One region of the Aquitalea sp. ASV11 genome, then DNA from elsewhere that is predicted to be linked to it. Evidence: predicted binding sites of a transcription regulator. Region 1 holds the regulator's gene; each other region holds the start of a gene.
What was found. Region 1 encodes sigma-54, which starts transcription at its own class of promoters, with help from an activator protein. Its sites were predicted from a motif close to CTGGCACGCTTCATGCTT; they were not measured.
Positions count from the first base shown of each region.

Region 2: glnK (P-II family nitrogen regulator) is a predicted target of sigma-54. The motif match lies at 6,739-6,756, and genes of this name have one in related genera.
Region 3: JHD62_RS09010 (acyl-CoA dehydrogenase family protein) is a predicted target of sigma-54. The motif match lies at 3,813-3,830, and genes of this name have one in related genera.

Region 1 covers NZ_JAELUD010000019.1:23,114-32,724, reverse strand. The annotation lists gene JHD62_RS08570 (HAMP domain-containing sensor histidine kinase) at 1-1,256, opposite strand, end outside; gene JHD62_RS08565 (DMT family transporter) at 1,482-2,387, opposite strand; gene JHD62_RS08560 (NAD(P)H-hydrate dehydratase) at 2,557-4,017, opposite strand; gene JHD62_RS08555 (flavin prenyltransferase UbiX) at 4,020-4,640, opposite strand; gene rapZ (RNase adapter RapZ) at 4,706-5,548, opposite strand; gene hprK (HPr(Ser) kinase/phosphatase) at 5,529-6,485, opposite strand; gene ptsN (PTS IIA-like nitrogen regulatory protein PtsN) at 6,478-6,942, opposite strand; gene hpf (ribosome hibernation-promoting factor, HPF/YfiA family) at 7,064-7,390, opposite strand; gene JHD62_RS08530 (RNA polymerase factor sigma-54) at 7,462-8,886, opposite strand; gene lptB (LPS export ABC transporter ATP-binding protein) at 8,890-9,611, opposite strand, start outside.
Region 2 covers NZ_JAELUD010000038.1:17,949-27,559, reverse strand. The annotation lists gene ffh (signal recognition particle protein) at 1-472, shown strand, start outside; gene JHD62_RS13055 (RimK family alpha-L-glutamate ligase) at 520-1,422, shown strand; gene purB (adenylosuccinate lyase) at 1,490-2,860, shown strand; tRNA gene JHD62_RS13045 (tRNA-Met) at 3,083-3,159, opposite strand; gene JHD62_RS13040 (thiol:disulfide interchange protein DsbA/DsbL) at 3,259-3,876, opposite strand; gene JHD62_RS13035 (SPOR domain-containing protein) at 3,904-4,674, opposite strand; gene JHD62_RS13030 (YifB family Mg chelatase-like AAA ATPase) at 4,747-6,246, opposite strand; gene JHD62_RS13025 (accessory factor UbiK family protein) at 6,252-6,539, opposite strand; gene glnK (P-II family nitrogen regulator) at 6,811-7,149, shown strand; gene JHD62_RS13015 (ammonium transporter) at 7,180-8,490, shown strand; gene metK (methionine adenosyltransferase) at 8,636-9,611, opposite strand, start outside.
Region 3 covers NZ_JAELUD010000021.1:1,101-10,711, reverse strand. The annotation lists gene JHD62_RS09025 (APC family permease) at 1-169, opposite strand, end outside; gene JHD62_RS09020 (SfnB family sulfur acquisition oxidoreductase) at 336-1,562, opposite strand; gene ribB (3,4-dihydroxy-2-butanone-4-phosphate synthase) at 1,817-2,497, opposite strand; gene JHD62_RS09010 (acyl-CoA dehydrogenase family protein) at 2,506-3,687, opposite strand; gene JHD62_RS09005 (acyl-CoA dehydrogenase family protein) at 4,096-5,304, shown strand; gene JHD62_RS09000 (sigma-54-dependent Fis family transcriptional regulator) at 5,259-6,428, shown strand; gene JHD62_RS08995 (SDR family oxidoreductase) at 6,451-7,173, opposite strand; gene JHD62_RS08990 (MetQ/NlpA family ABC transporter substrate-binding protein) at 7,365-8,174, opposite strand; gene JHD62_RS08985 (LLM class flavin-dependent oxidoreductase) at 8,219-9,574, opposite strand; partial or broken gene JHD62_RS08980 (SfnB family sulfur acquisition oxidoreductase) at 9,576-9,611, opposite strand, start outside.

The DNA.
Region 1 (9,611 bases):
CCACCGGGTTTTTCTTCAAACCCATGCACCAGGGCATTGACCAGCAGATTGGTCACCACCTGGGAGATGGCTCCGGGGTAGCTGTCCAGTAGCAAGTCATCTTCGCAGTCGATGGTGATATTGGTTTGGGAGCGCTTGAAACGCGGCTTGAGGCTGGTGACGATTTCGCTCAGGTAATCGTTTAGCTGGAAATCCCGCCGTTGTTCACTGGTCTGGTCGACGGCAACCTGTTTGAAGCTGTGGATCAGGCTGGCTGCGCGTTCGGAATTGGACAGGATGAGATCGCAGCATTCACGGGCCGAATCCAGATAGGCCTGGAAGTCGCTTTTCTTGATGCCGCCGTTGTCCAGTTTCTCGGTGATGTGCAGTGTGCTGGTGGCCAGGTGGGAAGCGGTAGTCAGCGTGATGCCGACAGGAGTGTTGATTTCATGGGCCACACCGGCCACCAGGCTACCCAGTGAGGCCAGTTTTTCGCTTTCCACCAGCGTTTGCTGGGTTTGCACCAGTTGTTGCAGGGCTTGTTCTGCATTGTCGCGCTCCTGGCGCGCCTGCGCTTCGGCTGCCGTCCGCATGGCCAGATCAGCCGAGATGCGATCCACAATACGGTTGAAGCTGCGTCTGACCGCGCCGAACTCATCCTGCGTGGCTTCGGTCAGGCGTAGTGACCTGGCATCGTTGCTGCTGGCTGCCTGGTCCAGCGCGCGTTGCAGTTCCTTGAGCGGGTCGAACACAAAGCGGTTCAGGTTATATGTCATCACAATGAAAATCAGGCCATCCAGCACCAGGATTTCCAGCAGGATTTCCAGCAAGTGCATGGTCTGGCGATGGGCCAGTTGGCTACGTGACAGATAGATGGTCGCCACACCCAGCTTTTCACGGTTCTGATAGATGATGGGAATGGTCAGTGTGTCATCGCCAACCGGTTTTTCTGCAGGTGCCATATCCCGCAGCGAGGCCGTGTCATTATTGCGGATCCGGCCGATATTCAGCCCGGCATCACCCGTGATGCGGATGGCCAGTACGGAGCTCCAGCCAAGTTCGGCATCCAGCGTCAGCCTGGTGTAGGCATCATCCATCTGCCACACCCCATGCGGTAGTGCCAGTGCCAGCCGTGCCTGCAGTGAGGCGCGCTGTGCCTGATAGTCTTCTTCGTCCTGACCACGGTTCTGCTGATACGTCATCAAGCCGGTAATGGCCACCACTACCGTCACCCCTATCATTAGCCAGAGCCTGAGCTTGGATTTGATACTGTTCATTACTTTTATTATCCCTTTAGGCCTGCTTAATCCTAGGAAGTCTTGAACTGAAATGCCACTTTTGCCTGTCATGCATGGTGTCACTGCTTGCATGAGGATGTCACTTCAATCTGTCAGGGAAACGTCAATTCCATGGATTCCGGTGGTAAATGGCACCACTTTTGTGCAGAAGAAAGTGTGTAATCCGCGGTGTTGACCAGCAACATCCAGCCTGTGCCTGATGGTCTACTGTGCCTGTACCGCACAACTGGCTTGGCTGCGTTGCAGCTTTTGCAGCAGCAGACCACCGAGAATCAGCGCCAGACCAAGCAGTGTGGATGGCAGGATGGCTTCTCCGATGACAAAGTGGATCAGCACCAGCGATAACAGTGGTGACAGGAAAATCAGGTTGGCGATCTTGGCCGTACTTTGGGTCAGTTTCATCGCACTGAGCCACAAGACAAAGGTAAAGCCCATTTCCAGCGCACCGACATAGGCAGCCCCGGCCAGTCCCTGCCAGGCAACGGGAGTCAGCTGGCCGGTGAGTGCGCAATACAGCAAGGCCAAGGGGAGCGACATCATGAAATTGAGCGTCAGTCCCAGCACCGGTTCGCGCTTGTCACGGGCATTGAAGATCCAGTAGGCCGCCCACAGCAAGGTGGAAGCCAGGGCGAAGCCCACGCCGCGCAAGCTGGAAAAATGCAGGCTCAGCAACTGACCGTGGGTGCCAATCACCAGCACGCCCAGATAACAAATGATGGCAGCGAGGGCGTCGTGCAGGCTGAGTTTGTGCTTGAGCAAGGGGACTGAGAGCAGCGTCATGGTGAGCGCCCAGGTGTAATTGATGGCCTGGGCCTCTTGTGCCGGCAGCAGCGCATAGGCCTGAAACAGGATCAGATAGTAAATCAGCGGGTTTACCGCACCCAGTACTAAAGAATGGCGCCAGTGCTGTCGTAATGCAGGCCACAGGCTGCCAAGCCTGCCCTGGGCCAGCAAAATGCCGAGCAGACAGAGGGTGGAGGCAATGCTGGCATACAAAACCAGTTGTGCCGGGGACAGGTGAGCCAGGCTGATCTTGAAGGCGGTTGCCACGGTAGACCATGCCAATACGGCGCTCAGCCCGAACAAATATGCTTTCTTCTGTTGCTGCAAGGAAAATCTCCCATCACGGAATGGCTCCATTCTACCTAGCCGTGTACAGCACAGAGAACGGTACTTTTCTATAAAAAAAGAATAATTTTTGAATTTTGCAATGACTATGTCATTAATTGTTTTTGCGTGTGGAGGATAACGCTCGCGAATCGCGATCGTGGACCGTGCTTTAACTGCTTAATCGATTAAGGATGGCGCTGCAGCGCAAGGCAGTAGCCGATGCGGTAAGGCCAATGGGGCCGCCAGCTTCCTGCTGATACTGGTCCCCGGCCAGGCCATGAACCCGGACAGCAAGGCAGCTGGCGTCCAGCGCTGGCATACCCTGCGCCAATAAGGCAGCAATCAGGCCGGTCAGTACATCACCTTGTCCGGCGACTGCCAGTGCCGGGCCGCCGCTGGTATTCAGGTAATAGGGCTGTCTGGGTGCGCATATCAGGCTGCCTGCCCCCTTGAGCACCACAACTGCATTGAGTGTAGCGGCCAGCTGTTGTGCGGCTTCCAGCCGGTTAGCCTGAATATCCGCTGTGGTACAGGCCAGCAGACGGGCAGCCTCCGCCGGATGCGGCGTGATGATGGTGGCGGCCTTGCGCTGGCGCAGATGCTTTTGCAAACTGGTATCGGCTGCCAGCAGATTGAGGGCATCCGCATCCAGCACCAGCGGCAGCGGGCTGCCCAGCGATTGTTGCAGCCACTGCACAGCTTGCACGCTTTGGCCGAGGCCGGGGCCCACTGCCAGGACATCACAAGCGGGCTGGTTGGCAGGTTGGGCGTCGCCATGCAGCATCAATTCGGCAAAAGCAGTATCGACGACCAGTCGCGGATCCAGGCTCAGCACATGGACCTTGCCCGCACCTCCGGCCAGTGCGGCACGTCCGGCCAGCAACACGGCACCGCTCATGCCGGGGCAGCCTCCCACAATGCTGACCGTACCGTGGCTGCCTTTATGGCTATCCGGTTTTCGCCGCAGCATGCGGGCATCCTGCCGGTTCAAATAACCGGCAGCCACGGGTTGTAGTTCTGCGGGATAGTCCAGTGGAGCACATTCCACCTGTCCTGCATGGTTGGCACCGGCTGCATAAAACAAACCCGGTTTGTGGCACAGAAAGGTCAGCGTGTGGCTGGCCTTGATGCAGGCTGAAGGAGCCTGGCCGGTATAGGCATTCAGGCCACTGGGGCAATCCAGTGCCAGTGTGGGGCAGGAAAGCTGGTTCAGCTGGTTGATGAGCTGGCACCAGAAGTCATCCAGCGGCCGGTTCAGACCAATGCCAAACAGACCATCAATCAGCAAGGCAGGCGAAGAGTAATCCACACTCAATTGCTGTAGCGGCAGGCCGCCAGCCTGGCGCAGGGTCTGGAGCGCCTCACAGGCTTCTGTACTGAGTGGTGGTTGTGGCAGCAGCACATCCACCTGATAACCTTGCTGCATCAGCAGCACTGCTGCCACCAAGGCATCGCCGCCGTTATTGCCCGGACCGGCAGCTACCAGAATGCGCGCACCTTGCGCGACATGCTGCTCCACCCAATCTACCGTGGCTTGCGCGGCTTGCTGCATCAGATGGATGCCACGCTGTGCGGCGACTACTTCCAGCTGACGCAAGTCCGCCAGGCTCCACAGGGCTGCATTGTGCATGCTTACTCCTTGCCGGGTTCTCCCCAGCGGGGCATCAGGCTATTGGGAACGCGTAGCTGGTCCAGTATGCGGGCGACCACGAAGTCCACCATGTCTTCGATGGTGGACGGGTGCGTATAAAAGCCCGGTGATGGTGGCAGGATCACCACCCCAAGCCTCGCCAGCTTGAGCATGTTTTCCAGATGAATGACGGAGAAAGGTGTTTCCCGTGGTACCAGAATCAGCTTGCGCCCTTCCTTGATGCTGACATCGGCAGCCCGTTCAATCAGGTTGTCGCTCATGCCTTGTGCAATGGCGGCCAGGGTGCCCATGGAGCAGGGACAGACCACCATGGCGTCGGCCGGGTTGGAGCCGGAGGCGACCGGAGCAAACCATTCTTCACGGCCAAATACCGCCAGCTGTCCTTCTGTGGCAGCTGTGCGTTGTTGCAACCATTGGGCAAATTCGGCAGGGCGGGAGGGAAGTTGCAGGTCCATCTCCTGCTTGGCCACGATTTGTGCAGCCTGGGAATAAAGTACCCACACGCGGACGCCTGCACCAATCAGGGTGTCGATCAGCCGCAGGCCATAGGGCAGGCCGGAGGCTCCGGTAAGGGCAACGGTAACGGTTTGGGGTGTTTGCATCTTGTTTCCAGTGGCGGTCCTGCCTGCCGGCGCAGCGGGATGCTGCGAGCCAGGCAGGTGACCGGTCAGGATTCGCGAAACAACTGGCGATGTCGTAACAGGACCTGTTCGGCCGGAAAGGCCTTGGCCAGTTGTTCGGCAATAAAGACAGAGCGATGCTGACCACCGGTACAGCCGATGGCCACAGTGAGATAGCTGCGGTTTTCGCGGCTGAATTCGGGCAACCATTTGAGAATCATGCAGCGGATATCTTCCGCCATTTGAGCGACCAGCGGTTGCCCCGCAAAAAAGTCGACGATGGGTTGGTCGCGGCCGGTAAACGGACGCAAGGCCAGGTCGTAATAGGGATTGGGCAGGCAGCGGACGTCAAACACGAAGTCGGCGTTCAGCGGAACGCCATGCTTGAAGCCGAAGGATTCGAAAATGATGGTGAGCCGACTGCTGTCTGCTTCCACCAACTGCTTGATGGCCGTTTTCAATGCATTGGCTGATAATTCGCTGGTGTCGATGCGAATACCCATTTCCTGCACGCTGGCCAGTAGTTCCTGCTCCAGCTGGATGCATTCCTCCACCGTGGAGCCGCTACCCGACAGTGGATGCCGGCGGCGGGTTTCGGAAAAACGCTTGACCAGGGTTTCCGGCTTGGCCTCGAGAAACAGCAAGCGTACATCCACGGCTTGCTGACGCAGTTTGTCCACCTCGGCAGGCAGTGCGCCCAGCGAAGGGCTGGAGCGGGTGTCCACGCTGATGGCAATCTGCTGGTAGCCATAATCGGCATAAAGCGACATGGCTTCGTGCAGCATGGTGGCTGGCAGGTTGTCCACACAGTAAAAGCCAGAGTCCTCCAGTGCGCGCAGGGCGATGGATTTACCGGAACCGGACAGGCCGCTAATCAATATCAGGCGCATTTTCCTGATCTCTGAGGAAGTTGGTATGGCGTTCGATGAACTCACGGGTACTGTCGATACCACGCAGTTGCAGGATGTAGTTGCGCACAGCCGCTTCAACCAGCACCGCAAGGTTGCGACCTGCCGCAACCGGCAGCACCACCTTGCGCACCGTCACGCCAATGATGTCCTGGGTTTCCGACTGGATGTTCAACCGGTCCAGGGCCTGCATCGCCTGGTCGTTGGCCTTGACCAGGTGAATAATCAGTTTTAGCACCTTTTTCGGACGCACAGCGGTTTCGCCAAAAATGGTACGGATATTCAGGATGCCCAGGCCGCGCACTTCCAGAAAGTCGCGCAGCAGCGGCGGGCAACGGCCTTCCAGGGTTTCCGGGCCGATGCGGTACAGTTCCACCGCATCATCGGCCACCATGCCGTGACCACGGGAAATCAGTTCCAGTGCCAGTTCGCTCTTGCCCATGGCCGAATCGCCCATGATCAGCACGCCGATTTCCAGCACATCCAGAAACACGCCATGCAACACGGTGGAAACTGCCAGTGCGCGCGCCAGATAGATGCGCAGCACATCCATCAGGTAGGGGCTTTCCAGCGGTGTGCTCATCAGCGGCACATTGTGGGTGTGGCAGTAGTCGCGCAGCAGTTTGGGCACTGGCTGGCCATTGGCCACCATCACCACAGACATGGTTTTGTGGAACAGTTGGTCCAGCGCGGTCTTGGCGGCGGATTGTTCCAGCCGGTTGAGGTAGTCCACCTCGGCCAGACCCAGCACTTGCACCCGGTTGGGGTGAATGAAATTCAGGTGGCCGACCAGGGCCAGGGTAGGGCGTTGTTCGTCATTGCCGATGGGGCTGTCCGCGCCGCCGGTGCCTGCTACCCAGGTCAGGTTGAGCTTTTGCTGGTTGTCCTGATACAACCGGCGCACGGTAATGCTAGGCATGGTTGGTATTCCATCCGGTGAGCAGCTGGTACAGATCGGCACGCGAGCTTGCGCTGAGCAGTTGTTCACGCAGCTGTTTGCTGGAGAACAGCTGTGCCAGCTCCGAGAGCACCTGCAAGTGCAGGTCGGTTGCCTGTTCCGGCACCAGCAGGACAAACAGGCTTTGCACCGGCTTGCCATCCGGCGCATCGAAAGGAATCGGGTTCTTCAGGCGAATGAACACGCCTGCCGCTTCCTTGAGCCCTCTGGCACGGCCATGCGGAATGGCCACCCCTTGGCCAAGGCCGGTGGAGCCCAGTTTTTCCCGGGCAAACAAGCAGTCGAAAATTTCACTGCGGGCGATGCCGTGGGTGTTTTCGATAAGGAGGCCCACCTGCTCGAAGACGCGCTTCTTGCTGGCGACATCCAGGTCCGGGAGGATGTGATCCTGTGTCAGGATTTTGCCAATCAGGCTCATAGGAATGGTTGCACGCGGCTACAGAAACTGGCCAATTCTACGTTGCCTTCATCAAAATGAAAAAGGCTCCGAGCAAATAAAAACGGGAACCCGCCGGGTTCCCGCATCGAATACATAATGCTTACAAGCTGGCTTCCGGTTGAACCTGCGGGCTTGCTGCACGGTGTTCGCTTTGTTTTTCCTTGTGCTTGAGTACCTGGCGATCGAGCTTGTCCATCAGCGCGTCGATGGCAGCGTACATGTCGGAGTCGGTGGCCTCTACGTGGATATCCTTGCCGGAAAGGTGAACATTCACTTCCGCCTTCTGTACCAGCTTGTCTACCGACAGGGTGACAGCAACGTCAATCACGTGATCGACATGGCGGGTGATGCGTTCCAGCTTGGTTTCCACGTATTCGCGGATGGCCGGGGTTACTTCGAGGTGGAGACCGGTTACTTTGAGGTTCATACCCTAACTCCTTCTTGTGTTGACTACCCGGTCGGGTCGGCCGGGCGGGCGGATATTCTTCAAGGCGTGAATCACAATGCCTTGCGCAGATTGACCGGCGGTATCTGCATAGCTTCACGATACTTCGCAACGGTGCGTCTTGCAACCTGAATCCCTTGCTTGCCCAGTTCGTCGGCAATGGCGCTGTCCGAAAGTGGCTTGGCCGGGTTTTCACCGTCTATCATGCGGCGGATATGCGCCTTGATGGCCGTTGCCGAGCATTCGCCGCCGCTGTCGGTTTCCAGTGCACTGCCAAAGAAATACTTCAGCTCGAACAGACCACGAGGGCAAAGCAGGTATTTCTGCGTAGTGACGCGTGAGACGGTCGATTCATGCAGGCCTAGTTCGTCTGCGATGTCCCGCAGGATAAGCGGCCGCATGGCGACTTCACCGTGTTCAAAGAACGCTTGCTGTCTTTCGACTATAGCTTCTGACACTTTCAGAATGGTGTCAAATCGTTGCTGGATGTTCTTGACCAGCCATTTGGCTTCTTGCAGCCGGCCAGTCAGTTCGCCTGCGCCTGCCCGGTTTTCCGACAGCATCTGGGCGTATAGCTGGTTGACACGCAAGCGCGGTACCGCGCCGTTATTGAGTTCGGCCACCCAGTGACCACGCCGTTTGCGCACGGTGACATCCGGAATGACATAGTGCACGTCTTCACCGCCAAAGCTGGATGCAGGGTGGGGTGTCAGCCGGGCGATCAGCTGCTGTGCCTGGCGGATGGCTTCGTCATCCACGCCCAGAATGCGCTTCAGGCGGGTGTAATCGCGATTGCCCAGCAGCGTCAGGTGCTCGGCCACAATCTGGCGGGCCAGTGCATGGCCGGGCTCATTGGCGGGCAAACGGGCCAATTGCAGGCCAAGCGACTCTGCCAGGTTGCGCGCGGCAATGCCGGGGGGGTCGAATTGCTGTAACAGGCGCAATCCGACCATCAGTTCATCGGTTTCCAGTTCCAGTTCCAGCGGCAGGTTGCTGGCCAGTTCTTCCAGATCGGTAGTCAGGAAACCGTTGTCGTCCAGTTCTTCAATCAGCAGCTGGACGATGGCCTGGTCGCGGGTGGGCAGGGTCAGTTCACCCAGCTGCGCCAACAGGTGTTCGCGCAGGCTGACCGGGCAGGGGACGTTGAGCATGGGGTCGAATTCATCGTCCCCGTCGTTGCGTCGGCTGCCACTGCCCCAGTCGGTGAGTTCGCCATTGCTGGCGTCCTGGCTGTTGTCACCATCGCTGCTGTCCGACGCCGTGCTGGTGGATTCTTCCTGGGCAGCCGGCGTTTCTGCCTGGCTGCTGTCATGCGAGGGCGGCTCATCGCCGCGTTCCAGCATGGGGTTGTCCAGCAAGAAGCGTTCGACTTCTGCCTGCAGGTCAAGCGTGGACAGCTGCAACAGCTTGATGGACTGTTGCAGTTGCGGCGTGAGGGTGAGTTGCTGGGAGACCCGTAGCTGTAGTGACTGTTTCATGGCTTACAGGTGGAAGTGCTCGCCCAGGTAGACCTGGCGCACTTTCTCGTTGTTGACCAGTTCTTCCGGCTCGCCGGAAGCCAGTACCGAACCATCACTGATGATGTAGGCGCGATCGCAGATGCGCAGGGTTTCACGCACATTGTGGTCGGTAATCAATACGCCAATGCCACGCTGTTGCAGGAAGGTGATGATTTTCTGGATGTCGATGACGGCAATCGGGTCTACCCCGGCAAACGGTTCGTCCAGCAGGATGAAGCGTGGGCGGGTGGCCAGCACGCGGGCAATTTCCACTCGGCGGCGCTCGCCACCGGACAGTGCCAGCGCATTGCTTTCGCGCAGGTGGGCGATATTGAGGTCGTCAAGCAACAGGCTGAGTTCCTGCTCCAGCTTGTCGCCCTTGTAACCGGCAATTTCCAGCACCGCCGTGATGTTTTCTTCCACCGTCATCTTGCGGAAAATGGAAGCTTCCTGCGGCAAATAGCCCAGTCCAAGGCGGGCGCGCTGATGAATGGGCAGGTGGGTGATACTGTTGCCATCCAGCGTGATTTCGCCTTCATCGGCACCGATCAGCCCGACAATCATGTAAAAGCTGGTGGTCTTGCCGGCACCGTTGGGGCCAAGCAGGCCGACCACTTCCCCGCTCTGGATCTGCAGGGCGACGTCCTTCACCACCGTACGTTTTTTGAAGCGTTTTTTCAGGCGCTCCACTTTCAGGATGCTGG
Region 2 (9,611 bases), on a different contig from region 1:
TGGCATGGGTGATGTGCTGTCCCTGATCGAAGAAGTCCAGAAGGGCATCGATCAGGATGAAGCTGCTGCCATGGCCAAGAAGCTCAAGTCTGGCAAGGGCTTTGACCTGGAAGACTTCAAGGCCCAGATGCAGCAGATGAAGAAAATGGGCGGCATGTCCAATCTGCTCGAGAAAATGCCTGGTCAGCTTGGTCAGATGGCCAAGGGTATTCAGGGTGCAGAAGCAGAAAAGTCCATGCGTCGCATTGAGGGCATCATCAATGCCATGACCATGGAAGAGCGTCGCAAGCCCGAGTTGATCAAGGCCAGCCGCAAACGCCGCATTGCCGCAGGCTCCGGTGTGACGGTGCAAGAGGTCAACCGCCTGCTGAACCAGTTTGAGCAGACCCAGAAAATGATGAAGCAGTTTTCAGCCAAAGGCGGGCTGATGAAAATGATGCGCGGCATGAAAGGCATGATGCCGGGGATGTAAGCAAAACGGGTGCTCAGCACCCGTTTTGCTTGATGTGAAGGGAAATCATGTTGTTTGATGTAGTGGTACTCACCAAGCAAAGTCTGCTGGAACTGGATACCGATGACTGGTACTGCAAACAGGTCCATCACGAAGATGGTTTGGTGCGGGATGCCCTGACAAATCAGGGTTTGCGTGTCGCACGCAAAGCGTGGGATGACCCGGATTTTGACTGGCAGCAAACGCGAAGCCTGCTGTTTCGGACCACCTGGGACTACTTTGACCGCTATGCAGAATTCCGCCCTTGGCTGAACAAGGTGGCCAAGCAGACTACCCTGTTTAATAGTGCAGCTCTTATCGACTGGAATATCGACAAGCATTACCTGCGCTTCATTGCAGAAAAAGGCATCAATGTCGTGAAGACCCACTACATTGAAAAGGGTGATAAGCACACCCTGGCACAATGCCTGGCGGAGAGTGGCTGGTCAGACGCCATTCTCAAGCCGGTTGTGTCAGGATCGGCACGGCATACTTACCGTCTTGCGCCCGCGAATGCACTGGCACTGGAATGCACTTTTGCTGAACTGGTTCAACAGGAGGCACTGCTGTTACAGCCTTTCCAGCATGCAATTCTGACCGAAGGCGAGATATCGCTGATGGTGATTGATGGTCAGTTCAGCCATGCCATCCGCAAGGTGCCAAAAACTGGCGACTTCCGGGTACAGGATGATCATGGCGGCAGTGTCCATCCACACATGGCCAGCCATGATGAGCAGCAGTTTGCGGAACAGGCGGTTGCCTGCGTTCCGTTTGATGTGCTTTATGCGCGTGTGGATATCGTGCGCGACAATGCCGGTCAGCTAGCCATCATGGAAGTTGAAATGATTGAACCGGAGCTTTTTTTCCGCTATCGACCTGAAGCTGCCGATAGCCTGGCTAGCGGATTAGCACGCCGCCTGGCCGCGCTGTAAAAATAGATTTGTTTTGTACTGAAACCTGCCAGCATGTCTGGCACACCACGTTTGGAAATACCTCGTCATGAATCTGAACCCGCTGATCGCCCTGAGTCCTCTGGATGGCCGTTACGCCGCCCAGGTTGAAGGCTTGCGCAACCTGTTCTCCGAATATGGCCTGATGAAATTCCGTATCAAGGTTGAACTGGAATGGCTGAAAATGCTGGCCGCCGAGCCGGGCATCGAGGAGGTGAAACCTTTCTCCGAAGCGACTATCCGTGAAATCGATGATGTCATTGCCAACTTCACCGTGCAGCATGGTGAAGAGGTGAAGGCAATTGAAGCCCGCACGAACCATGACGTCAAAGCGATCGAATACTGGCTGAAAGAACGCCTCTCCGGCAATGCAGAAGTAATGGCAGCCAGCGAGTTCATTCACTTCGCCTGCACTTCCGAAGACATCAACAACCTGTCGCATGCACTGATGCTGAAGACCGCACGCAATACCGTGGTCTTGCCTGCGCTGGACGAAGTGATTCACAAGCTGCAACAACTGGCGCACGAACTGGCTGACCTGCCCATGATGTGCCGTACCCATGGCCAACCCGCCACGCCGTCCACCATGGGCAAGGAACTGGCCAACACCGTTTACCGCCTGAAGCGCCAACGTGAACAACTGGTGTCGCAGGAAATCCTTGGCAAGATCAACGGTGCCGTTGGCAACTACAATGCGCATCTGGTTGCCTACCCGCAAATCGACTGGGAAAGCCTGTGTGGCCGCTTCGTCTCCGGACTGGGTCTCACCTTCAATCCTTACACCATCCAGATCGAGCCGCATGACTACATGGCCGAGCTGTACCAGGTGGTAGGCCGCATCAATACCATACTGATCGACCTGAATCGCGATATCTGGGGCTACATCTCGCTGGGCTACTTCAAGCAAAAAGTGAAGAAGGACGAAGTAGGCAGCTCGACCATGCCGCACAAGGTCAATCCGATCGACTTCGAAAACTCCGAAGGCAATCTGGGCATGGCCAATGCCATTCTGCAACACCTGGCAGAAAAGTTGCCGGTTTCCCGCTGGCAGCGCGACCTGACCGACTCCACCGTACTGCGCAATATGGGCGTTGGCTTCGGCTATACCATGCTGGGTTTCAAAGCCTGCCTCAAAGGTCTGAACAAGCTGGAAATCAATCCGGCAGCCATTACCGAAGAACTGGGTCGCAGCTGGGAATTGCTGGCCGAACCGATCCAGACTGTAATGCGCCGCTACGGTGTACCCAACCCTTACGAGCAATTGAAAGAGCTGACCCGCGGCAAGGATGGCATTACCCGCGAAACTCTGTCCGCTTTCATCAAGGGGCTGGAAATTCCGGAAGCTGAAAAGGTACGTCTGCTGGAGCTGACTCCGATTGCCTACGTTGGCAAGGCGGCGGAACTGGCAAAACGCATCTGATCATCCCTGACCGGCCAAGCAAACCGCCTTCGATGAAGGCGGTTTTTTATTGCCTATTGTCTTAGGCATGAATCAGAAAAAGAAATGGGCCATCTTCCAAAGAAGACGGCCCGAAAATATGACTCGAGGGAATACGTTCCTGAACAGCAAACTGAACGTAATGGTGTGCTTGCGCACATACAAGAAAAGACCACTCTTGGGAGTGGTCTTTTCTTGAAAACTTGGTTGCGGGGGCAGGATTCGAACCTACGACCTTCGGGTTATGAGCCCGACGAGCTACCAGACTGCTCCACCCCGCGTCAGAGAAATGAATAGTACCTGCTATTTCTCGAAGCGTCAAGCTTTCGTCCGAAAAAAGCAAACGCCTGCGAGTGCAGGCGTCTCCATCGGGACATGCATTACTTGATATTGCTTTCAACCTTGGCTTTGGCAATGACGTCATTGAGCACTTCGATCAGACGCTCCGGAGCCGCCGGTGACAGCGCATACTTGCCATTCACGACAATGGTAGGCGTTCCTTCGATGTTGTAGGCGCGAGTGATCTGGCTGGCGCGTGCAACCTGACTGTTGATACCGAAGGAGTTATAGGTTTGCATGAACTTGGCCAGGTTCACACCAGGCTGTTTCTTCAGCCAGTCATTCAGCACCGAAGGATCGGCCAGGTTGATTTTCTGCTGCATGACGGCGTCAAACACCGGCGCATTCAGTTTCTCCATGTATCCCGTGACATTCAGCGTGGCAAACAGGCGGGCAAAACCTTCCATCGGCTTTTGCCAAACAATCTGCTCGCGACGGAAATCAACATAGGCCGGCTTTTTCTTTTCCCAGGCGGTGATCAGCGGGTCCAGATGAAAACAATGGATGCAGGTGTAGGAGAAAAACTCGATCACCTCAACCTTTTTGGGATTAGCCACCGGCTGCGGCTTGGCCATCAGCACATAATCCTTGCCCAGCTCGGAAGCAGCATTGGCAAAACCACTGACCAGCAACAAGGTCATCAACAACCATTTTTTCATTTTTTGTCCTCTAGACGTTTATTTGAATCACTCTGCCTTGACGACGGCAGCATTGATACCATCCTGCTTCAACTGGGCACGCAGGCGATCGATATCTTCAGGCTTGCTCAATGGGCCGATGCGGACGCGATGGACCATGCCCTTGTCAGGAATCGAAACAGACTGGATTTTGGCTTCAACACCCAGCAAGGCAAGCTTGGCCTTGAGGTTGTCCGCTTCATTTTCATTCTGAAAGGAACCCAGTTGCAGGAAGACCTTTTTGGCTGGTGCGACAGCAGAAGGTTCCCGGTCTTTACCTGCTGCCTTGCCATCGGCAGGGACTGCATCCACCTGACCGGGCAGGATTTTGTAGAAGTCGAAACGCTGTTCATCCTTGGCCGTAGTGGCCGGGGACGTAGCCGGTTTGTTCTTGGCACTTGCCGCAGGAGCCGTGCTTGTGGCCGCCGGCGGCTCTGCGGGCATGGGTGGTGGTACCGGCTGTTCGACTTTCACCGGAGCAGAAGCAGCAGGTGCCGGCTGATTGGCTTGCACATCAGCAATCTTGGTACCCGGCTCCAGAAGTTCAGTCGATGGTGCCGAGCTTGCAGCAGAACCGGCTTTGCGATCCAGTTTTTCCAGATTGGAAAATGGCGTTGCAGAACGATTAAGATACATGGCGAGGCCCACTGCAACGGCAACGCCCACGATAAGGCCGATGACAATGCCCGCTACCAGCCCCCCGCCTCCACTCTTGCGGCCAGGACGTCCTCGCCCGGAAGCGCTGGTACGAGAGGAATTCTTCACATCACGATTTGCCATGTACTACTACCATTTCCATACAATCAATCGGTACATTATCTATTAAAACCAGACGAAAATATATTTACCGAATCACACACCAAAACCACTCCTTCTTAATTGAATGGCTTGCAGCATATGATTCCGTTCCAGTTTCACGCTTCCTTGCAGATCCGCCACCGTACGCCCGATGCGTAATATCCGGTGATAACTTCTGGCCGACAGTCCCAACTTCTCCAAAGCTCCTGCCAGCAAGGCAAGTGCAGCCGGGTTTGCGGCAGCATATTGCTCCAGCGCCAATCCGGAAAGACGGGCATTACTGCATCCCTGGCGCTGTAACTGCACATCACGTGCCTGCTGAACCCGAAGACGCACCAGCTGGCTTGACTCTCCGGCCACCGAACTGGTGAGTTCATCCGCACCTAGTGCCGGAACTTGTACATGCATGTCGATCCGGTCCAGCAACGGGCCCGACAATTTGCCGACATAGCGGGCAATCTGTTCCGGAGTGCACTGGCAGCGACCGGAAGGCTGCCCCTGATACCCGCAAGGACAGGGATTCATGGCGGCAACCAGTTGAAAGTCGGCGGGGAAAATGGCTTGGCGGCTGGCACGCGAAATATGGATTACTTTGGACTCCAAAGGTTCACGCAATACTTCCAATACCTTGCGATCGAATTCAGGCAACTCATCCAGAAACAACACGCCATGATGGGCCAGACTGATTTCACCGGGCCGCGGGTCTGAACCGCCGCCAACCAGGGCAACGGCTGACGCGGTGTGGTGCGGAGCCCTGAATGGTCTTTGGCGCCATTGCTCCAGTAAAAAGCCTCGCGTGCCAAGTGACTGAACCGAGGCGGCCTCCAGCGCTTCTTCCTCATTCATCGTTGGCAGAATGCCCGGCAAACGCGACGCCAGCATGGACTTCCCCGTACCCGGCGGCCCTACCAGCAACAGGCTGTGTCCACCTGCAGCGGCAATCTCCAGGGCATAACGTGCTGCAACCTGGCCTTTGACATCGGCCAAGTCCGGATAAACGGGCCGCGAGTCATTCTGGTTGACGACGATGGGTGAACAGGGCTGGGTGCCATTCAGGTGTGCACAAACTTGCAGCAAGCTATCCACGGCATAAACCTGATCTGCCAGCACCAACGCAGCTTCCTGAGCACAGTCTCGCGGCAACATGAAGGCACGGCCTGCACGACGTGTTTGACATGCCATGGCCAGGGCGCCGCGCACTGCACGCAGCTGGCCACTCAGTGCAAGTTCGCCGGCAAATTCATAGTCTGCAAGATGTGGGCATTGTATCTGGCCGGCGGCAACCAGAATGCCAATAGCAATGGGAAGGTCAAAACGGCCAGAGTCCTTGGGCAGATCAGCCGGTGCCAGATTGACCGTAATGCGACGCGCGGGGAATTCAAAGCCGGAATTGAGAATGGCGGCCCGGACACGGTCCCGGCTTTCCTTCACTTCGGTGTCGGGCAAGCCGACGATGGTGAACTGCGGAAGTCCATTGGCCAGATGGACTTCAACGGCAACTTCCGGGGCATGCAGCCCGGCCAGAGCACGGCTCGCTACTACGGCCAGAGCCATCGTGCTCAGGAATGACCCAACTCAGCCTGGGCTTCGGTCCTGGCCTGGGCTTCCTCAGGGAAAACCTGGGCTTCAAGCTTGGCCAGGCGGGCTTCCAGTGCAGTCAGTTTTTCACGGGTACGGATCAGTACTTCCTGTTGCACATCGAATTCTTCGCGGGTCACCAGATCCATGCGGGAGAAAGTGGATGCCATCATGGCCTTGATGTTCTTCTCGATATCCTTGGCCGGACTGGCTGCGATGGTATCGCTGATCTTGCTGCTGATTTCTTCAAAAATCTTCTGACTCAACATCTTGGTGCTCCTTTGCAGGTAATCGATAGTCCGCTTCGAGTGTAGCAAAATCCATTCGGCGCTGCAGCGCAGCGAGCAGCGCACCAATTGAGTGCAGAGACTCAATAATAGATGCTCCGCCTTGGTGCTGACAGCCATTAATGCTCAGCAATTACAGATTTAATCGCGGAAAACACTTAGGTAACAGCAAGATAATAAGCTGGCACGGTTTATGCAGTAGTGTTCCTCAGTAACGCAAGCAACTAACCGGGTCCACCGAAAAGGAGTGAACATGAAACTGGTCACCGCCGTGATCAAGCCCTTCAAGCTTGATGAAGTACGTGAAGCGCTATCCGCCATTGGCGTGCAAGGCATTACCGTCACGGAAGTCAAAGGATTTGGCCGTCAGAAAGGTCATACCGAGCTGTATCGTGGCGCTGAATATGTCGTGGACTTCCTGCCCAAGGTCAAACTGGAAATTGCCATTGATGACAGTCTGCTGGACCAGGTTGTCGAGGCCATCGAAAAATCGGCACGTACCGGCAAGATTGGTGATGGCAAGATTTTCGTCTTCGATCTTGAACAAATCGTGCGGATCCGGACCGGGGAAACCGGTACCGACGCGGTTTAAGTCACGCTATAGCCATACAGGGGAAATCACATGAAGAAGAAACTTGCTGCCTTGGGTACCGGCCTGTTGTCACTGGCCCTGCCCGTTCTGGCTGATGCACCGGCAGGTCCGGCCATGGCTGACTTCAAGGTCATCAACTCCGGCGACACAGCCTGGATGCTGACCTCCACCGCACTGGTGCTGTTCATGACCATTCCGGGCCTGGCCCTGTTCTACGGCGGCATGGTCCGCAAAAAGAACGTGCTGTCCACCCTGATGCAAAGCTTTGCCATTACCGCACTGGTCACCGTACTGTGGGCCGTCGTTGGCTACAGCCTGGCCTTTACCGTCGGTAACCCCTATCTGGGTGACCTGAGCCGTGTCTTCCTGGATGGCATGGACTACATTGCCGACACCAAGAAAGTGGCGGTGCACCCGGCTGCCGGCACCATCCCGGAATCGGTGTTCATGATGTTCCAGATGACCTTTGCCATCATTACCCCGGCACTGATCACCGGCGCATTTGCTGAACGGATGAAATTCTCTGCCCTGCTGATCTTTACCGCGCTGTGGTCCTTGCTGGTTTATGTGCCGGTTGCCCACTGGGTATGGGGTCCGGGCGGCTGGATGAGTGGCCAGGGCGTGCTGGACTTTGCTGGCGGCACCGTAGTTCACATCAACGCTGGTATTGCCGGCCTGATCTGTGCCCTGGTGATGGGCAAGCGTGTGGGTTTTGGCAAGGAAGCCATGCCGCCGCATAACCTGATCCTGACCCTGATTGGCGCTTCCATGCTGTGGGTAGGCTGGTTCGGCTTCAATGCCGGCTCTGCAGGTGCTGCTGATGGTCGTGCCGGCATGGCCATGGTGACCACCCAGGTTGCCACCGGTCTGGCTGCACTGGCCTGGACTTTTGCTGAATGGATTCACAAGAAAAAGCCGTCGGTACTGGGCATTGCTTCCGGTGCTGTAGCTGGTCTGGTTGCCATCACCCCTGCAGCTGGTTTCGTGGATGTGAAAGGTGCCCTGATTATTGGTGCAGTGGCTGGCGTGGTTTGTTTCTGGGGTGCAACTGGCCTGAAACACATGCTGGGCTACGATGACTCGCTGGATGCCTTCGGTGTACACGGTGTTGGCGGTATCGTTGGCGCGCTGCTGACCGGTGTGTTTGCGGTGAAGAGCATTGGTGGTTCCGAAGGTAGTCTGGCTACCCAGGCTATCGGTGTGGGTGTGACCGTGGTGTACTGCGCCATCATCACCTTCATCCTGCTGAAAATCATTGATGTGGTTGTTGGTCTGCGTGTGGCTGAAGATGAAGAACGCGAAGGTCTGGATGTGGTTCTGCACGGCGAGCGTGTGGAGTAAGCAGCCAACACCATCAACAAGTTGTGGTAAGGGACTTCGGGGCGCTTCGGCGCCCTTTTTTTCTGCCCAAGTTAAACTGACATGAAAAAAGCACCGAATGAATCGGTGCTTTTTTGATCCTGCAACAACAGCTAACTGGTCTGGTTTACAGACCAGCGTCAGCGCGCAGCGCTTCCACCTTGTCGGTACGTTCCCAGGTGAATTCCGGCTCTTCGCGGCCGAAGTGGCCGTAAGCCGCGGTCTTGCCGTAGATCGGGCGCAGCAGGTCCAGCATCTGGATGATGCCTTTCGGGCGCAGGTCGAAGTGCTTCTTCACCAGCTCCACGATCTTTTCGTTCGGGATCTTGTTGGTGCCGAAGGTATCCACCGCAATCGAGGTCGGCTCGGCCACGCCGATGGCGTAGGAAACCTGGATCTGGCACTGACGGGCAAGGCCGGCGGCCACGATGTTTTTGGCCACGTAGCGGCCGGCATAGGCTGCCGAGCGGTCTACCTTGGACGGGTCCTTGCCGGAGAAGGCACCACCACCGTGCGGTGCTGCACCGCCATAGGTGTCAACGATGATCTTGCGACCGGTCAGGCCGCAGTCGCCCATCGGGCCGCCAATGACGAAGCGACCGGTCGGGTTGACCAGATACTTGGTTTCGGCAGTCAGCATTTCCGGCGGCAGTACCGGCTTGATGATGTCTTCGATGACGGCTTCGGTCAGGGTCTTGTGGTCGATTTCGGGGCTATGCTGGGTGGACAGCACCACGGTGTCGATGCGCTTGGGCAGGCCGGTTTCACCATCGTAGACGCAGGTGATCTGGCTCTTGGCGTCCGGGCGCAGCCACGGCAGGCGGCCGTCCTTGCGCAGTTCGGCCTGGCGCTGCACCAGACGGTGGGCGTAATAGATGGGGAAAGGCATCAGCGTCGGGGTTTCGTCGCAGGCATAACCGAACATCAGGCCCTGGTCGCCAGCGCCCTGGTTCAGGTCCAGGCCTTCGCCTTCGTTCACGCCCTGGGCGATGTCTTGCGATTGCTTGTCGTAGCAGGCCATCACGGCGCAGCCGTGGTAGTCGAAACCCAGCTCGGAGTTGTCGTAACCGATGCGCTTGATGGTCTCGCGTGCAATCTTGATG
Region 3 (9,611 bases), on a different contig from region 1:
ATACGGCCGGCACCAGAATGCCTACCCCGCCGGACACGCCGACCAGTCCGATGGACTGCGCCACCAGCTCGGGCAGGCGCAGGTAATTGCGCCGCAGCGTGCCGGTCTGGCTTTCTGTCTGGGCGGCCGGGCTGTCCAGCACCGCCTCGCCTTGGGTGGAGTGAATCATGAAACACCTCTTGATGGTTGTTGTAGGCTGACAAGTCACCGGCACCGTCACCCTGCCCCGGCGCAAAAGCGCCATGCGGCAAGGGGGCGGTACGGTCAACAGCCGGTATGTCGGATGGGCATGGCAGCTCCGGCGGCCCGCAGCAGGCGGGCCGCATGCGCGGTGATCAGTTCCAGGAATGCCGCGCCGGCTTGATGCCGTTCAGCGTGTAATTGCCGATGGCGTGGTACTTCCAGCGCACCGGGTCGTGCAGGGTGTGCACGCGGGCATTGCGCCAGTGGCGGTCATAATTGAAGCGGCCCTGCGTGGCCTTGCTGCCGCCCAGCTCGAACAGCTTGCTGGCTGCCAGCAGCGAAATTTCCGTGGTGGCAATCTTGGCCAGCCCCACCGCAATGGCTGCCTCGGCCACCGTGTCTTCGGTCGGCTCGGCCTTGGCAATGTCGATAAAGCGGCCCGCCCGCTCCAGCAGCGCCTCTGCTGCCACCAGCCGGTATTGCAGATCACCAATGGTGACAATGGTCAGCGGGTCGTCCGCCGCCCGCTCTACCCCGCTATCTATCCACGGGCGCGCCTGCTGGCGGACAAAATCCACGGTATCGGCCAGCGCGGCGCGGGCAATGCCCAGGTCGATGGCGGCGGTGGTGATCTGGGCGAATGGCCCGGCAAAGGTGGGCCGGTCGTAGGAACGGTGGGTGTAGAAAATCTGGAAAGGCTTCAGGCGCACCTGCTCGGCAATCACCGTGCCACTGGCCGTGGTGCGCTGGCCAAAACCGCTCCAGTCATCCACCACGGTCAGGCCCGGCGTGCCTTGCTCGACAAAGGCCAGCAAGGCCTTGCCTTCTTCATCCACCGCCAGTACCGGCACCCAGTGCGCGTACAGTGCGCCGGTGGCGTAGAACTTGCGGCCATTTAGCACATACTCGTCGCCATCGCGGCGGATGGTGGTCTGGATGTCCAGCACCGTCTTGCCACCGGCTTCGGAAAAGGCATTGCCATAGCGCTGGCCACGCAGCACCAGGTCAAAGAAGTAACGCTGCTGCTCCGGGCTGCCTTCCAGCCGGATGTCCTCCACCAGGCAATAATGATTTTGCGGAATCTGTCCCAGTGACGGGTCTGCCGCCGAAATGATGGCAATCACCTCGGCCAGCGTGACGGCAGACACCTCGGCACCGCCAAAGGCGCGCGGCACGGTAATGCCCCACAGGCCGCTGCGCGAGAACAATTCCACCTCGTCAAACGGCAGCTTGCGTTGCTGGTCGCGCAGCGCGGCCTGCTCGGCCAGTTGCGGAGCCAGTGCGCGTGCCACTTGCAGGGCTTCGGCATCGTTACGGATCACCGGTACGACATCCGGTGTGGTAACAGGAGTGGGGATATCCAGTACGGCGCTGCTCATGGTGCTTTCCTTGTGGGCCGCCAGTCAGTGACCGGCAGCAAGATGGCGAAGTGATCCACCATCTCATTGCAAACAGCATGCCAGCCATTTATCTGTTTAATTTCAACAGCTTGAAAAAATTACACCCACAAGAATGATGAGCCGGCAGCAGCAATCTTGCTGCACGACTGCTGCCATTCCAGCAGGCACAAACCCCCGGCACAAACAAACACACCCGCCATGGCGGGTGTGGATAGCAGAACGGCAAGGCTGGATCAGGCCGGCTCTCCGACTGGTGCAGCGCTTGTCAGCGCTGCCATTTCGGTTCGTTCGCGATAGGCAATCAGGTCGGCAATGGTGATGATGGGCAGGCCATGCTGGCGGGCAAAGCGCAGTAGCTCGGGGCGGCGCGCCATGCTGCCATCGTCATTGACGATTTCACACAGCACTCCGGCCGGGGCCAGCCCGGCCAGCCGCGACAGATCCAGCGCTGCCTCGGTGTGCCCGGGGCGCGCCAGCACCCCGCCCGGCGCATAGCGCAGCGGGAAGATATGCCCGGGCCGGGCAAAGTCGCCAGCCGGAATACGGCTGTCCGCCAATGCCCGCAGCGTGGCGGCGCGGTCGGCTGCGCTGATGCCGGTACTGGTGCCGTGCAGGTAGTCCACGGTCACGGTGAATGCGGTGCGCTGCGATTCATTATTGCTGCTTACCATCAGCGGCAGTTGCAGCTGGTCCAGCCGCTCGCCGGTCAGTGCCACGCACACCACGCCGCTACTGTAGCGCACCAGGAAGGCCATCTGCGCGGCGGTGATTTTCTCGGCTGCGATGATCAGGTCGCCTTCGTTTTCACGGTCGGTATCGTCCACCACCACGGCAAAACCACCGGCAGCAATGGCGGCAATGGCTTGTTCCACACTGTCAAAATCGTCTTCAACTGCTTGCAGGTTCTGGGTCATCTTGGTTCTCATGAATAAAACGAGGGGGTCGGGTACTGGCCATTCAGTGCCCAGTCACCCAGCTCTTGCAGCTTGTAATCCAGCGGGTCGTGCAGGCTGTGCACGCGCAAATTGCGCCAGAAGCGGTCCAGCCGCAGGGCGGCGCTGGTGGCGCGTGCGCCGGTCACGTCGAAAATGCGGCTGGTCAGGTCCAGTCCGCTGCGGCTGGCATGCACCTTGGCGGCGGCAATCTGCAGGGCCAGCTGGCCGCGGCCTGCCTCATCCAGCGCATCGCCCTGCTGCCAGGCCTCATCCAGCTGGTGGCTCGCGTGGTTGGCCAGCACACGCGCACCTTCCAGTGCAGCCTGGAATTCACCGTAATGCAGCAGGGTGTAAGGGTCCTTGCTGGCCGTAGTCGCCAGCGAGGCGGGCCACAGGCGGCGTTGCTCCAGCGTGTAGCGCCGGGCTTCGGCCACCGCCCCTTCGGCAATGCCCAGATAGATATTGGTGAGAATCAGCTGCGCAATCAGCGGGCGTAGGCAGGCGCGTGGTGTGGATAGCGGGCCGGGTTGCAGCAGCAATTCATCCGCCCTCACCCGCACCTGCTCGAAACGGGCAGAGCCGCTATCGGTCTGGCGCTGGCCGATATTGTCCCAGTCCTGATGAATGTGCACGCCTTCCCGAGCGGTGGGGATGACGGCAATCAGCAAACCACCCTGCCCGGCGCGCAAGGCCGAAGCCAGCAGCATGTCCGAATCGGTGGCGCCGGAGCAGAAGCTCTTGTCACCATGAAAGCGATAACCGTCGCCATCCGGCGTGGCCAGCGTGCGGGTATCCAGCGGATTGAGCGCATTGCCCCAGAACCAGCGTTCACGCACGGTCTGCTCGAACCAGGGCTGCCATTGGTCGGGCCGCCCGAACAGCTGGGCAGTGGCCAACAGCAAGTGCTGGAAGGCAAACACATGGGCAACCGAGCTATCCACCCGTGCCAGTTCACGCACAATCTGCAAGGTAGTGCTCCAGCTTTCGCCCAGGCCGCCAAATTCGCGCGGAATGATCAGGCCAAGCAGGCCGCTGTCGCGCAATGCATCGCGTTCGGTCTTTGGGGTGCCACCTTGCTGGTCACGCGCAATGGCTGTGCGGGCAAAACGGCTGGCCAGTTCGCGGGCAATGGCCAGCGGGCTGTCGGGCGCAATGGATGAATCAGCCATGCTGCCTCCCGCTCTGACGATACGGCTGGTGGCCAAATGAAACATTTTTGCTGCTGAATAAATGAATAAGCATGAAATTACCTGCGGCGGAAATTAAACCGGGTGCGGTTTTGCCAGATAAGCATTAGCAGATTGCATGCCAGGCAATTCAGCCTCATTCATGCTGAATCCGGCCAGTTATTGCTGCTACAGCAGCAATTCATTCATCAGCGCTGCTGCGTGCACAGCAGCCAATAAACACGGTGCTGCACCAGCAGCAATATTCAAAAAACGGATATTGCTTGCCATCTACAGCTAATTCAAATTCTGCATATATTCCTGATAAATCCTTGGTTTACAGCAGCTGATTGGCACGGTTAAAACTGTCGCCAATGTGCCAGACAGCACACAGTTTAAAAGGATGAACGCTTGAACCTGCCCCACCACCTGCTGGCACCCTCGCCCACTGCCAGCACTCCAGCCTCGGCCCTGCTGCTGGCGCAGCAGCTGGCTGGCCAGTTTGCGGCTACTGCAGCAGAGCGCGACCACGCCGGCGGCACGCCCAAGGCGGAGCGCGACGCCATTCGCGCCAGCGGGCTGCTGGGCCTGTCCATTGCCAGCGAGCTGGGTGGCCTGGGTGCCAACTGGCAGCAAACCCTGCTGGTGGTGCGCGAATTTGCCAAGGCCGACAGTTCGGTAGCCCATGTGTTTGCCTTTCATCACCTGATGCTGGCCACGGTGGAGCTGTTCGGCCAGCCGGAACAATGGCAACCCTGGCATGAAATCACCACCCGGCAAAACTGGTTCTGGGGCAATGCGCTCAACCCGCTGGATGAGCGCACCATCAGCCGCCGCTTTGACGGCTGGTACGAGTTTTCCGGGCAGAAAAGCTTTTGCTCCGGCGCGCTGGATTCGCAAATGCTGGTCGTTTCCGCCCGTCAGCAGCACAGCGGGCAATTGGTGGTGGCCGCCATTCCCACCGGTCGCAGCGGCATCAGCGTGCAGCAGGACTGGAACAATATCGGCCAGCGCCAGACCGACAGCGGCAGCGTGAATTTCGAGAAAGTACGCATTGAAAACAATGAAGTGCTGGACAATCCCGGCCCGCTCACCACGCCACGCTCCTGCCTGCGGCCACTGCTGGCGCAGCTGATCCTCACCAATATCTATCTGGGCATTGCCGAAGGCGCATTCGAGGAAGCCCGGCACTACACCTTGCACGAGGCGCGCCCCTGGCGGGCGGCACAGGTGGACCACACCCACGAAGACCCCTACATCCTTGGCCATTACGGCGAGTTCTGGGTGGGGCTGGAGAGCGTGCGCGCCCTCACCGACCGTGCCGGCAACAGCATGGTGGCCGCACTGGCACGGGGTGAGGCACTGACACAGGACGAGCGTGGCGAAGTGGCCATGCACATTGCCGCGGCCAAGGTGGCCGCCACCCGGATGGGCCTGAACCTGGCCTGTCAAATGTTCGAGGTCACCGGCGCGCGCGCCACCCATGCCGGACTGCGTCTGGACCGGCACTGGCGTAACTTGCGCACCCACACCTTGCACGATCCGGTTGATTACAAATTAAAGGAGTTAGGGGAATGGGCTTTGATTCGCAACTATCCGACACCGACGTTTTATTCCTGAAACCCGCATCGGCCCGCAGGGCCGAGCCAGCACAAGGCCCGGCCATGCCCCTGATCACCCTGCCTAATCGGCAAAGCCTTACCACCTCCATCCGCGCCACGGCACAGGTATTCGAGGACCCGCAATCCACCGCCCTGCTTTCCCGGATACAGCTGATTGCCCCCAGCGACGCCAATGTGCTGATCATCGGCGAAACCGGCACCGGCAAGGAGCTGATTGCCCGTCATGTGCACGCGCTGAGCCAACGGGCCGACCAACCCTTTGTGGCCGTCAATTGCGGCGCGTTTTCCGAATCACTGGTGGAAAGCGAACTGTTCGGACATGAAAAAGGCGCATTTACCGGTGCCTTTGCCGCCAAACCGGGATGGTTCGAAGCGGCCAATGGCGGCACGGTGTTTCTGGATGAAATCGGTGACTTGCCGCTGAACATACAGGTGAAGCTGCTGCGCATCCTGCAGGAGCGCGAGGTGGTGCGGCTGGGTTCGCGCAAGCCCATTCCCATCAATGTCCGGGTGATTGCCGCCACCAATGTGCGGCTGGAAGAAGCGGTGGCTGCCGGCCACTTCCGCGAGGACCTGTTCTACCGCCTGCGGGTGGCCCATCTGGCCCTGCCCGCCCTGCGCGACCGCCCCGGCGACATCCTGCCGCTGGCCCGGCATTTTGTGGATGAATACCGCCAGCGCCTGGGCTATGGCGATGTCGCCCTGCATGCCGATGCCGAGCGCAAGCTGCTGCAACACCCGTGGCCGGGCAATATCCGCGAACTGGAAAACGTCATCCACCATGCCTTGCTGATCTGCAAACAGAATGTAGTGCGCGGCGAAGACTTGCAGCTGTCCTCGCTCCAGCTAAATCGCCGCAACGAACGCCACAGCACACCGTCAAACCCGGCCCTCAGCAGCCATGACGCGGATGAAGGACACCAGCAGTTGCAGCAGGCCTTGCAGGCCCTGTTTGAAACCAATGGCAGCCATCTGTACGAAGACATCGAAAGCACCATCATCCGCGCGGCGTATAACTATTGCCACCGCAACCAGGTGCAGGCCGCCCGTTTGCTGGGCATCAGCCGCAACATCATCCGTGCGCGGCTGATCCGCCTGGGGGAAATCAGCGCGTTGCGCTAGAAACAATCGGTCCGGGCAAAACTCAAGCCCAGGCCGCGCCGCCATGCAGGTGCAGCACTTCGCCGTTCATGCTGCGGTTGTGCATCAGGAACAGCGCCGCTTCGGCAAATTCGGCTGCCTGCCCCAGCCGCCCCAGCGGCAAGCCGGCCGCCAGTGCCTGCAGCCGTGCTGCATCATCACCCAGCGCGGCGGCAAGCAAGGGGGTTTCCATGGGGCCGGGGCTGATGACATTGATGCGGCGCGGCGCCAGCTCGCGCACCAGACTGTGTGCCAGGGTTTCCACCGCCGCAGCCGCCACCGCCGCCATGGACTTGCCCGGCTGCGGACGCTGTACCACCATGCCGGAAGTCAGGGTGATGGACCCCAGCTCTGCCATGCGCGGCAAGGCAGCACGCAGACAATGCACACTGCCCCAGAAACGGCTGTCCAGATTGCGCTGCAAATCTGCAAGATCCGACTCCACCAGCCGCCCCGGGCTCAGTACGGCGGCAGTCACCAACAGGTGGTCCAGCTGCGGTATGCGGGCAAAGAATGCCTGGATGGATGTTGCATCCAGCATATCCACCGGCCAGCCGGTGGCTGACTGTCCCAGCAGGGCCAGCGCCTGCTGCAGGCGCTCAGGCTGACGCCCGCCAATCACCACCTGCGCTCCGGCTTGCACGGCAGACTGTGCGGCCGCCAGTCCCAGCCCGGAACTGCCGCCCACCACCACCACGGTTTGTCCCTGCAATGTTTGGTCTTGCATCGCCTTGCTCCTGCTTTCAGTGAAAAAACTGATGCTAAAGCTGTGCAGACAGCGTTAATGCAAGCTATTTCCTGTTTAAAAAACGACTAAATCTGTAAATATCGTAAGAAATTTCTTGGAAAGACCAGGGCTAGCGACGCAAAAAAGGCATTGCCGCAGCAATGCCTTGTCATGGATGAATCAACTGCAGGCTATTTTTGCCAGGCCAGGCTGTAGAGCTTGTCGTTGTTGGCGTAAGACTTGCGAATCTGCGCCTTCACTGCCGGGGAGCTCTGGTAGATCTGCACAAACTTCAACAGCCGCGGGTCACGGGCATTGTCCTCGCGAGCGACAAAGCGCAGTGCATATTGCTCGTCGTCCTTGCCGGAAAAAATCAGCGCGCTGCCGGGGTCAAACGCATGCGCCGCCACGATGAAATGCGGATAGCCCTGCGCCAGATCGACATCATTCACCACCCGCACCAGCTGCGGGCCTTCCACTTCCACAAACTCCAGCTTGCGCGGATTGCTGACAATATCGCTCAGCTTGCCGCGTGCACCCACGCCGTCGCGCAGCTTCACCAGCCCGGCTTTTTGCAGCAACAGCAAGCCACGGCCCTGATTGATGGGGTCGCTGGCAATGGCCACCTTGGCACCGGTTTTCAGTTCGGAAAACTGTTTGATGCGGCTGGAGTACAGGCCGATATTGGCCAGAATGCCCAAGCCTACCGGCTTGAAATGATAGCCCTGGGTCTTGATGACATTGTCGAGAAACGCCTGATGCTGGAAGTAATTGGCGTCCAGGTCCTTGCTGGCCAGCGCGACATTGGGTGTGGTCCAGTCGGAAAACTCCACTACCTCCACCTCCAGCCCCTGTTTTTTTGCTTCTTGTGCCGCCACTTGCACCGAGTCGGCATAGGCACCCGGTGTAACGCCAATCTTCAATGCCGCCGCCAGCGCGCCTTGCGCCAGCAGCAGGCCGACCAGCGCCAGCGCGCCCAGTTTCTTCTGGTGAAGTTTCATGATTTTCCCTTGAGTGTGTGATGTTGTTTTGGTTTCTTGTCGCGTCAGCGTGGCCGGTAGCCCGCTGCGGCATGGCGCGCCGGTAGCCGGTCGCCCTCGGCAAACAGCTTGTGGCGCAGGCTGCCTTCGGCGTATGCCGTCTTGTAACTGCCGCGGTTTTGCAGCTCCGGAATCACCAGGTCGATAAAGTCTTCGTAGCTTTCCGGCGTCACGGTGCGGGACAGGTTGAAGCCATCCACGCCCACCTCGTTGACCCAGCTTTCCAGCTCGTCCGCTACACTGGCTGCATCCCCCACCAGCGTCGGATAACGACTGCCCAGGCGGAAACGCTCCAGCAGCTTGCGCCGGGTCAGCTGGTTGGCGGCGGCGGTTTTGGCGGCCGACTGGATGGCATTGCTGCCACCGTATTCAATCGGGTCATCCAGGCCGTAACGGCTGAAGTCCACTCCGATGCTGCTGGCAAAGTGGGCAAGGCCCGCTTCCGCGCTGGCGTACTGCCAGTAGTCGTCAAACTTCTCCTGCGCCTCGGCCTGGGTGTGTCCCACCACGGCGGCGATGCCGATGAAGATTTTCACATCCTCGGCACGGCGACCGGCGGCCACCGCCTGACGGCGGATGTCCTGCACCAGTTGGCGGGTCTTGTCCTTGTCCTGGGCGGCAATGAAGATGCCCTCGGCGTGACGGGCGGCAAACTGCTGGCCACGGTCCGAGCTGCCGGCCTGAAACAGCACCGGCGTGCGCTGGCGCGAGGGTTCGCACAGGTGGTAGCCATCCAGCTGATAGAACGGCCCCTGATGGCTGATGCGGTGGATGCGGCTGGCATCGGCAAACACCCGCGCCGCCTTGTCGCGCTGCACTGCGCCGTCTTCCCAGCTGCCTTCCCACAGCTTGTACAGCAGCTCCAGATAATCATCGGCGCGGTCGTAGCGCTGGTCGTGTTCGTCCTGGGTGAGCAGGCCCATGGCGCGCGCACCGCTGTCCAGATAGCCAGTGACAATATTCCAGCCCGCGCGGCCACCGGTGAGGTGGTCCAGCGTGGACATGCGCCGGGCAAACAGATACGGCGGCTCGTAGCTGAGGTTGGAAGTAACACCAAAACCCAGATGCTGGGTCACTGCCGCCATGGCGGGCACCAGCAATAGCGGGTCGTTGACCGGGAGCTGGATGGCTTCGCGCGCGGTCAGGTCTATCGACTGCTGGTACACATCGTAGACACCGATGATGTCGGCGATGAACAGGCCGTCGAACAGGCCCCGCTCCAGCGTTTTGGCCAGCTCGGTCCAGTAAGACAGCGTGTTGTAGTCCACCGAGTTGTCACGCGAGTGGGTCCACAGGCCGTGGTTGATGTGGCCGACGCAGTTCATGTTGAAGGCGTTGAGCAGAATCTGTTTTTTCGCCATGTCACAGCGCTCCGTGCCGCGGCGGCAGCACATCGTT